2 regions of the Serratia sp. EC4 genome follow, and region 2 is predicted to be linked to the other one. Evidence: predicted binding sites of a transcription regulator. Region 2 holds the regulator's gene; the other holds the start of a gene.
What was found. Region 2 encodes PurR, which represses purine synthesis genes. Its sites were predicted from a motif close to CANGCAAACGTTTGCNTG; they were not measured.

Region 1 (4,412 bases), on a different contig from region 2:
AAACGCTGATGAGCGTGGCGGCCATCGGCGCGCTGTTCATCGGCGCCACCGCCGAAGCGGCGATGGTGCTGCTGCTGTTTATGGTCGGCGAACTGCTGGAATCCTACGCCGCCAACCGCGCACGGCGCGGGGTGACGGCGCTGATGGAGCTGGTGCCTGAAGATGCGCTGCTGCTGCAAGGCACGGAACGCAAACGCGTGCCGGTCGCCAGCCTGCGCCCCGGCGACGTGATTGAAATCGCGCCCGGCGGGCGCCTGCCGGCCGACGCCGAGCTGCTCAATCCGTTCGCCAGCTTTGACGAAAGCGCCCTGACCGGCGAATCGGTGCCGGTCGAGCGCCAACAGGGTGAGAAAGTGGCCGCCGGCAGCCTGTCCGTCGATCAGGCGGCGCAGATGAAGGTGATTTCCGAGCCCGGCAAAAATGCCATCGACCGCATTTTGCAGCTGATTGAAGAGGCCGAAGAGCGCCGCGCGCCGATCGAACGCTTCCTCGATCGCTTCAGCCGCTACTACACCCCGGCCATTATGCTGCTGGCGGTCGCGGTGATCCTGGTACCGCCGCTGCTGTTCTCACAGCCGTGGGAGACCTGGATCTATCGCGGCCTGACGCTGCTGCTGATCGGCTGTCCATGCGCGCTGGTGATCTCGACGCCGGCGGCCATCACATCTGGGCTGGCGGCCGCCACGCGGCGCGGCGCGCTGATTAAAGGCGGCGCGGCGCTGGAGCAACTGGGCCAGATTCAAACCATCGCCTTCGATAAGACCGGCACCCTGACCGAAGGCAAGCCGACGGTCACCGACGTGCTGCCTATCGGCGCGCTGACCGAACAACGGCTGTTGCAGCTTGCCGCCGCGGTGGAAGCCGGTTCACATCACCCGCTGGCGCAGGCGATCATCAACCGCGCCGCCGCAAGCGGGGCTGAGTTGCCGCTGGCGCAGGCGCGCCGCGCGCTGGCCGGCGTCGGCGTGGAAGGGATCGTGGACGGCAAGACCGTGTTGATCAGTGCGCCGGGCAAGCTGGCGCCGGGCCTGCTCGACGCCCAATGGCAGAGCCAGGTAGACAAGCTGGAAAACGCCGGTAAAACGGCGGTGGTGGTGCTGGAAGACGGCGCGCCCATCGGTTTGCTGGCGCTGCGCGATACGCTGCGCGGCGACGCCAGGCAGGCGATAGCCGAACTGAACGCGCTGGGCATTCGCGGCGTGATGCTGACCGGCGACAACCCGCGCGCCGCCGCGGCGATCGCCGGCGAGCTGGGCCTCGACTATCGCGCCGGTCTGCTGCCGGAAGATAAGGTCAGCGCGGTCACCGAACTGAGCGAACTGCGCCCGACGGCGATGATCGGCGACGGCATCAACGACGCCCCGGCGATGAAAGCCTCCAGCATCGGCATCGCCATGGGCAGCGGCACCGACGTGGCATTGGAAACCGCCGACGCCGCCCTGACCCACAACCGACTGGTGGGCGTCGCGGAAATGATCCGCATCTCGCGCGCCACCCACGCCAATATCCGGCAAAACATCACCATCGCGCTGGGGTTGAAAGGGGTCTTCCTGATCACCAGCCTGCTGGGGCTGACCGGGCTGTGGCTGGCGGTGCTGGCCGACTCCGGCGCCACCGCGCTGGTCACCGCCAACGCGCTGCGGCTATTGAGAAAACGCAGCTAAGTTCGGAAACAAACACGGGCGCGGCATACCGCGCCCGTTGTCATTTGGGGGAGAGAACTTTTAACTCGGCCGCGCCGCCGTTAGACGCCTTTACGCAGCAGATAACGGTATGGCGCCTGCTCGGTCTCCTGCGCCACCAGCGTGTGCTCCATAAAGCGGCAGAACCCCGGGATATCGCGGGTGGTGGCCGGATCGTCGGCGATAATCAGCAGCGTTTCGCCGTTGTCCATATGGCGCACGGTTTTGCGCACCATCATCACCGGTTCCGGGCAACGCAGCCCCAGCGCGTCGAGCGTCTGGTCTGCCTGGGCAAATAAGTCAGTCATGCAATTTTTCTCGTTCAAAAACGATCGGCGAACGCTCGCCGCATCTCATTAGCGCCTAGTTTACGCCGGTAGTTTTTCTGCGCAAGATGCGTTAACGTTTGCGTTAAATTTAACCATTGCATTGGTTGCGCAAACGCGTATCATGCCGCCGCGCAGCGTTTTTTGCTGTTTTGACAAGACACACTGGGTTCCCTCACCCCACTGCTAAAAAGGCTACAACATGTATTCGTTTACCGCACAGCAGCGCTTCACCGCGTTGGTCTGGCTTTCGCTGTTTCATATCGCCATCATTACCTCCAGCAACTACCTGGTGCAGCTGCCGATCACCGTTTTCGGCTTCCATACCACCTGGGGCGCCTTTACCTTCCCGTTTATCTTCCTGGCGACCGATCTGACCGTACGCATTTTCGGCGCGCCGCTGGCGCGACGCATTATCCTGGCGGTGATGGTGCCGGCGCTGTTCATCTCTTATGTGATCTCCACCGTCACCTATCAGGGAGAATGGCAGGGCTTCGCGGCGCTGAGCAGTTTTAACCTGTTCGTGGCGCGCATCGCCGTCGCCAGCTTTATGGCCTATGTGCTCGGCCAGATCCTCGACGTACACGTCTTCAACCGCCTGCGCCAACGCAGCGCCTGGTGGGTGGCGCCGGCGGCGGCGATGTTCCTCGGCAACATCAGCGATACGCTGGCGTTCTTCTTCATCGCCTTTTATAAGAGCAGCGATCCCTTCATGGCCAACAACTGGGTGGAGATCGCGCTGGTGGATTACAGCTTCAAGGTGATGATCTGCCTGCTGTTCTTCCTGCCGATGTACGGCGTGTTGCTGAACATGCTGCTCAAACGCATCGCGGCGCGCAGCGGCGGCCTGCAGCCGGGCTGAGTCGTGCTATTCTGGGCGGCCCTATCCTTTGGAGGCCGCTCATGACCCCAATCGTCCGCACCGCCACGCTCGAAGACATCCACCGCCTTTACCAACGCATCCCCGAATTCGGCGGCCTGCACAGCCTGGCCGATCTGCAGCGGCGCATCGGCGCCGCCCCCGCCAGCCTGTTGATCGCCGAGATAGCCGGACAGCCGGCCGGTTTCAAACTCGGTTATCAACGGCAGGAAACGGTGTTTTACAGCTGGCTGGGCGGCGTGCTGCCGGCATTTCGTCGCCACGGCGTGGCGCAGGCCTTATTGGCTGAACAGGAACGCTGGGCTCGGGCGCAGGGCTATCGCCAACTGACGGTCAAAACCCGTAACCGGTTCCGCGCCATGCTGACGATGCTGATCGCCCACCACTATCAGATTGTTCAGCTGGAAAAGAAAGGCGAAGTGGCTGATTATCGGCTATTACTGGAAAAAAACTTGTGACAACATCTGCCTTGCATTTCAACCTGGAATAGGTTGCGATACGACAGTGAATCCCTACCGGAAAGGAAGAAGGAAGCCCGATGCGTAAAGTAGCGAAATTGATGGGTATCAGCCTGCTGGCGCTTGGCCTCGCGGCCTGCGACGGCGAAACCAAAGACACCAAGGCAGCGCCAGACGGCGCGGCGGCCAGCGCGCCGGCCGGGCAGCAGGTGAGCCTGCTGGACGGTAAACTGGCGTTCACCCTGCCGGTCGGCATGGCGGATCAGAGCGGCAAGCTGGGCAACCAGGCCAACAACATGCATGTTTACGCAGACAGCACCGGCCAGCGCGCGGTGATCGTCATCTTGGGCGACAAGACCGCCGACAGCCTGGAGACTCTGGCCAAACGCCTGGAGAATACCCAGCGCGCGCGTGACGCCAACCTGCAGGTGATCACCAACAAGGCGCTCGACGTCAACGGCGTGCCGCTGCGTCAGCTGGACAGCATCATCACCAGCGGCGGTGAAAAGGCTTATTCTTCCGTCCTGATCGGTTCGCTGAACAACAACATGCTGACCATCCAGGTAACGCTGCCGGCAGACAATCAGCAGCAGGCACAGACTGAAGCCGAAGGCATCATCTCTACCCTGAAGCTGAAGCAGTAATCCCGCAGGGGCCGGCCTGCCGGCCCTTTCGTTTTATGCCAACGCCTGCGCCAGCAGGGTAATCGGATGTTCGCAGCGTTTGCTGGTGGACATTTCGATCTGCCATTTGCAGGTCTCGCAGTCGGTCACCACCAGATCCACCCCGCTCTCTTCTATCTGCCGGAACAGCGGCGCGCCGATGCCTTGCGACGTGGCGTAGTTCTCCGATTTGAACCCGTAGGTGCCGGCGATGCCGCAGCACTGCGAATCCAGCACCACCAGCTCCAGCCCCGGTATCTGCCGCAGCAGCTCCAGGGTGTAGGCGGTCCAGCCCATCTTCTCCATATGGCAAGGCGTGTGATACGCCACCCGCAGCGGCGTGCGTTTCAGCGGCAGGCGGCGCCCCTGATTGATCAGGCGATAGAGATAGCGCGTCGCCAGCT
Region 2 (4,412 bases):
ACGCCAAGCAGACCGCGATGGCCAAGCTGATGGATCAGATGGGCAAACCTTACCGCTGGGGCGGCAGCTCGCCGCGCACCGGCTTCGACTGCAGCGGCCTCATCTATTACGCCTATAAAGACGTGGTGAAAATCAAGATGCCGCGCACCGCCAACGAAATGTATCATCTGCGCGACGCGGCGCCGATCAAGAAAAGCGAACTGGAAAGCGGCGATTTGGTGTTCTTCCGCATCAACAACCGCGGCGTGGCGGATCATGTCGGCGTCTATCTCGGCAACGGCAAATTCATCCAGTCGCCGCGCACCGGCGAAGAGATCCGCATCAGCCAGCTCGACAACGACTATTGGCAGAACCACTACATCGGCGCACGCCGCGTAGTGACGCCGAAAACCATCCGTTAATTCCCTGTTCTGCGCGGTTGCGGCCCCGGTCGCAACCGCCTGCTCAAGCTATCGCCCATCGCACTCTCCCTCGCGCATTTCTCGCTTTTCCTCCTGTTTTTTATGATGAAAATTGTTAAGATTGAATGACCACAATAAAAAACGGCCCATCTGGCTCCCGCCTCGGCGGGAAAAAAGTGGCGCTGTAAAGGAGGAAGCAATGTCGTTTGAATTACCTGCATTACCGTATGAGAAAAACGCGCTCGAGCCGCACATCTCCGCCGAGACCCTGGAATACCACTACGGCAAACACCACAATACCTACGTAGTTAACCTGAACAACCTGGTGAAAGGCAGCGAGTTCGAGGGCAAATCGCTCGAAGAGATCATCAAGACCTCCAACGGCGGCGTGTTCAACAACGCTGCGCAGGTGTGGAACCACACCTTCTACTGGCACTGCCTGTCGCCACAGGGCGGCGGTGAACCGCAGGGCGAACTGGCGGCCGCGATCGTCAAATCCTTCGGCTCTTTCGCTGCGTTCAAAGAACAGTTCACCGATGCCGCCGTGAAAAACTTCGGCGCCGGCTGGACCTGGCTGGTGAAAAAACCGGACGGCGCGCTGGCGATCGTCAACACCTCCAACGCGGCAACTCCGCTGACCGGTGAAGATAAACCGCTGCTGACCGTTGACGTGTGGGAACACGCGTATTACATCGATTACCGCAATGCGCGTCCAAAATACCTGGAAAACTTCTGGGCGTTGGTCAACTGGACATTTGCGGCGGAAAACCTGGCGTAAACGCAGGCCTTGCCTAAGTAACGAGGCGCAGCCAGAGGCTGCGCCTTTTTTAAAACCGGCGGGAGATCAGTTCAACGCGGCGACAAAGCTGAAAGCGATGATCATCGCCAACGCGCCGACGGTAGTGAACAGAGACATCTTCAGATCGGTATCCATGACAACTCCTTTAAAATGGGCTTTCCTAAGGATAAAAGGCGCACAATTAGTACGTCAAATCATTTTCCCACAGTTCGCCGATAAAATCTTGTTATCATTTCCCGGTTTATAATCTCGATTACCTCTTCCACTTTTGTTCAATATGCGACAAAATTCGCAGTTCACAACTGCGTACCGGCATCCATGCCCCTCCTGATTAAGCGCTGAAGACTTCAACACACTAAAAACTCAGTTTTCGCTTCTCTGGAGAAGGATCTACGTAGGCAAACGATTAACATCACACTTACATGCTGTAAACATGTGAGTTCAGGAGTCATTCCTTACATGGCAACGATTAAAGATGTGGCCAAACGCGCGGGCGTTTCCACCACCACCGTTTCGCACGTCATCAATAAGACTCGTTTCGTCGCCGAAGAGACCAAAGCGGCCGTGTGGGCCGCCATCAAAGAGCTGCACTACTCGCCGAGCGCCGTGGCGCGCAGCCTGAAAGTCAATCACACCAAGTCGATCGGCCTGCTGGCCACCTCGAGCGAAGCGCCCTATTTTGCCGAAGTGATCGAGGCGGTGGAAAACAGCTGCTACAGCAAAGGTTACACCCTGATCCTGTGCAACTCGCACAACAATCTGGACAAGCAGCGCGCCTACCTGGCGATGCTGGCGCAAAAGCGCGTCGACGGCCTGCTGGTCATGTGTTCCGAATACCCGGATCAACTGCTGGGCATGCTGGAGGACTACCGTAATATCCCGATGGTGGTGATGGACTGGGGCGCCGCGCGCGGCGACTTCACCGACACCATCATCGATAACGCGTTCGAAGGCGGCTATCTGGCCGGCCGTTACCTGATCGAGCGCGGCCACCGCGATATCGGCGCCATCCCGGGCCAGCTGTCGCGCAACACCGGCGGCGGCCGTCATCAGGGCTTTATGAAGGCGCTGCAGGAAGCGCATATCGACATTCGCGAAGAGTGGATCGTCCAGGGTGACTTCGAGCCGGAGTCCGGCTACAAGGCGATGCACCAAATCCTGTCGCAAAAACAGCGGCCGACCGCGGTATTTTGCGGCGGCGACATCATGGCGATGGGCGCCATCTGCGCCGCTGACGAGCTGGGGCTGCGAGTGCCGCAGGATATTTCCGTGATCGGCTATGACAACGTGCGCAACGCCCGCTACTTCACCCCTGCGCTGACCACCATTCACCAGCCGAAAGAACGCCTGGGAGAAATGGCCTTCACCATGCTGCTGGATCGCATCATCAGCAAACGCGAAGAATCGCAGGTGATCGAAGTGCATCCGAAGCTGGTCGAACGCCGTTCGGTCGCCGATGGTCCGTTCATCGACTACCGCCGCTGATCATCTTCCCTGCCGGAGGCCTGCGCGGCTTCCGGTGCCGCCTCACTCAGCCACTCCTGATTCAGCGTCTCGCCATCGCCCAAGTACGCCAGCAGCCAGCTCATCGCCGGTGACGGTTTATCCTGTTGCCAGGTCAGGCAGCAGGGGCTGGCGGGAAACGGCTGCTGCAACTGCAACGCCTTCAGCTCACCGCGCTGCACCCGCGGCAGCGCCAGATGCGCCGGCATCATGCCGACGCACAATCCGGCGCACAAACAGTCGAGCGCCGAGGTCCAGTCCGGCACCACCAGCCGCCGCTGGTTATCCAGCGTCCAGGTGACGCGCTTGGGCAGATTGCGCGAGGTGTCTTCCAGACAAAGCGCAGGGTATGGCCTCAACCGATCGTCATTCAATGGCCCTGCCAGCTGCGCCAACGGATGCTGTGGGCTGACTACGCACAGCCAGTTCATATCCCCCATGTCGCGGAAAGCGAAGCCGCCGCCGACCGGCACCGCGCGCGTGGCGCCGATCGCCATGTCCACCCTGCCGTCCACCAACGCATCCCACACGCCGTTGAACACCTCGGGTTGCAGCATCAGTTCAACGTCGGGGAAATGGCGGTAGAAATCCAGCACCAGCTGGCGGCTGCGCTGCGGTTTGACGATGATGTCGACTGCGATATTCAGCTGGCCGCGCCACCCGTTGGCCACCTGTTGACAGTGGCGGCGGGTGTCGAGCATTTTTTTGATAACAACTCGCGCATCCTTGATAAACAGCGCGCCGGCCGGCGTCAACTCCACATCACGGTGACGCCGCTCAAACAGCGGCACCGCCAGCCATTGTTCCAGTTGCCGCACGGTATAGCTCACCGCCGACGGTACCCGGTGCAGCTCCTGCGCCGCCGCGCTGAAACTGCCGGTGCGCGCCACCGCGTCAACAACTTCAAGAGAATATTCAGACCACATCGCTTTGCCTTCAATTTTTTTAACAGCACTTTGCAAATATTACCGTTTCACAAGCAGAGATCCAGCCGGATACACTGGCCGGCGCTAAAAACCTGCGACACTAAAATATTAACGAGAAATACCATGCGAAACTCCTTTGGTTTTATGTTCTACCTCGCCGGCCTGAGCATGCTGGGTTATCTGGCGACCGATATGTACCTGCCCGCCTTCGGCGCCATGCGGGAGGAACTGCAAATTTCCGCCGGCGCGGTCAGCGCCAGCCTGAGCATCTTTCTGGCCGGCTTCGCCTTCGCGCAGTTGCTGTGGGGGCCGCTCTCCGACCGACTGGGCCGCAAACCGGTATTATTGATTGGCCTGTCGCTGTTCGCGCTCGGCTGCCTGGGCATGCTGTGGGTGGAAAATGCCGTGCAGCTCTGGATACTGCGCTTTATTCAGGCCGTCGGCGTCTGTTCCGCCGCCGCCATCTGGCAAGCGCTGGTGGTCGACCGCTATCGCGAAGGCCAGGCCAACCGCGTATTCGCCACCATCATGCCGCTGGTGGCGCTGTCGCCGGCGTTGGCGCCGCTGCTTGGCGCCTGGCTGCTGAACCACGCCAGTTGGCGCGCGATCTTCGCCGTGCTGTTGGCCATCACCGCCCTGCTGCTGCTGCCGACGTTGCTGCTCAAAGATCGCGCCAAAACGCAACCCGCCGCCGATGCGCCAAAAAGCGGCGTCAGTTTTTGGCAATTATTGAAATCCCCGGTGTTCAGCGGCAACGTCGCTATGTACGCCGCCTGCTCGGCC

Region 1: the regulator PurR is predicted to act here: its motif matches at 2,078-2,095, upstream of tusA (sulfurtransferase TusA).

What each region holds. Positions count from the first base shown of each region.
Region 1 is NZ_JBNIDE010000013.1:4,140-8,551, reverse strand. It holds gene ACP39K_RS22895 (zinc/cadmium/mercury/lead-transporting ATPase) at 1-1,664, shown strand, start outside; gene tusA (sulfurtransferase TusA) at 1,745-1,990, opposite strand; gene ACP39K_RS22885 (7-cyano-7-deazaguanine/7-aminomethyl-7-deazaguanine transporter) at 2,211-2,870, shown strand; gene ACP39K_RS22880 (GNAT family N-acetyltransferase) at 2,912-3,346, shown strand; gene ACP39K_RS22875 (DcrB family lipoprotein) at 3,427-3,990, shown strand; gene glpC (anaerobic glycerol-3-phosphate dehydrogenase subunit GlpC) at 4,024-4,412, opposite strand, start outside.
Region 2 is NZ_JBNIDE010000003.1:29,168-33,579, forward strand. It holds gene ACP39K_RS10210 (C40 family peptidase) at 1-401, shown strand, start outside; gene sodB (superoxide dismutase [Fe]) at 601-1,179, shown strand; gene cydH (cytochrome bd-I oxidase subunit CydH) at 1,246-1,335, opposite strand; gene purR (HTH-type transcriptional repressor PurR) at 1,660-2,685, shown strand; gene punR (DNA-binding transcriptional activator PunR) at 2,673-3,629, opposite strand; gene punC (purine nucleoside transporter PunC) at 3,753-4,412, shown strand, end outside.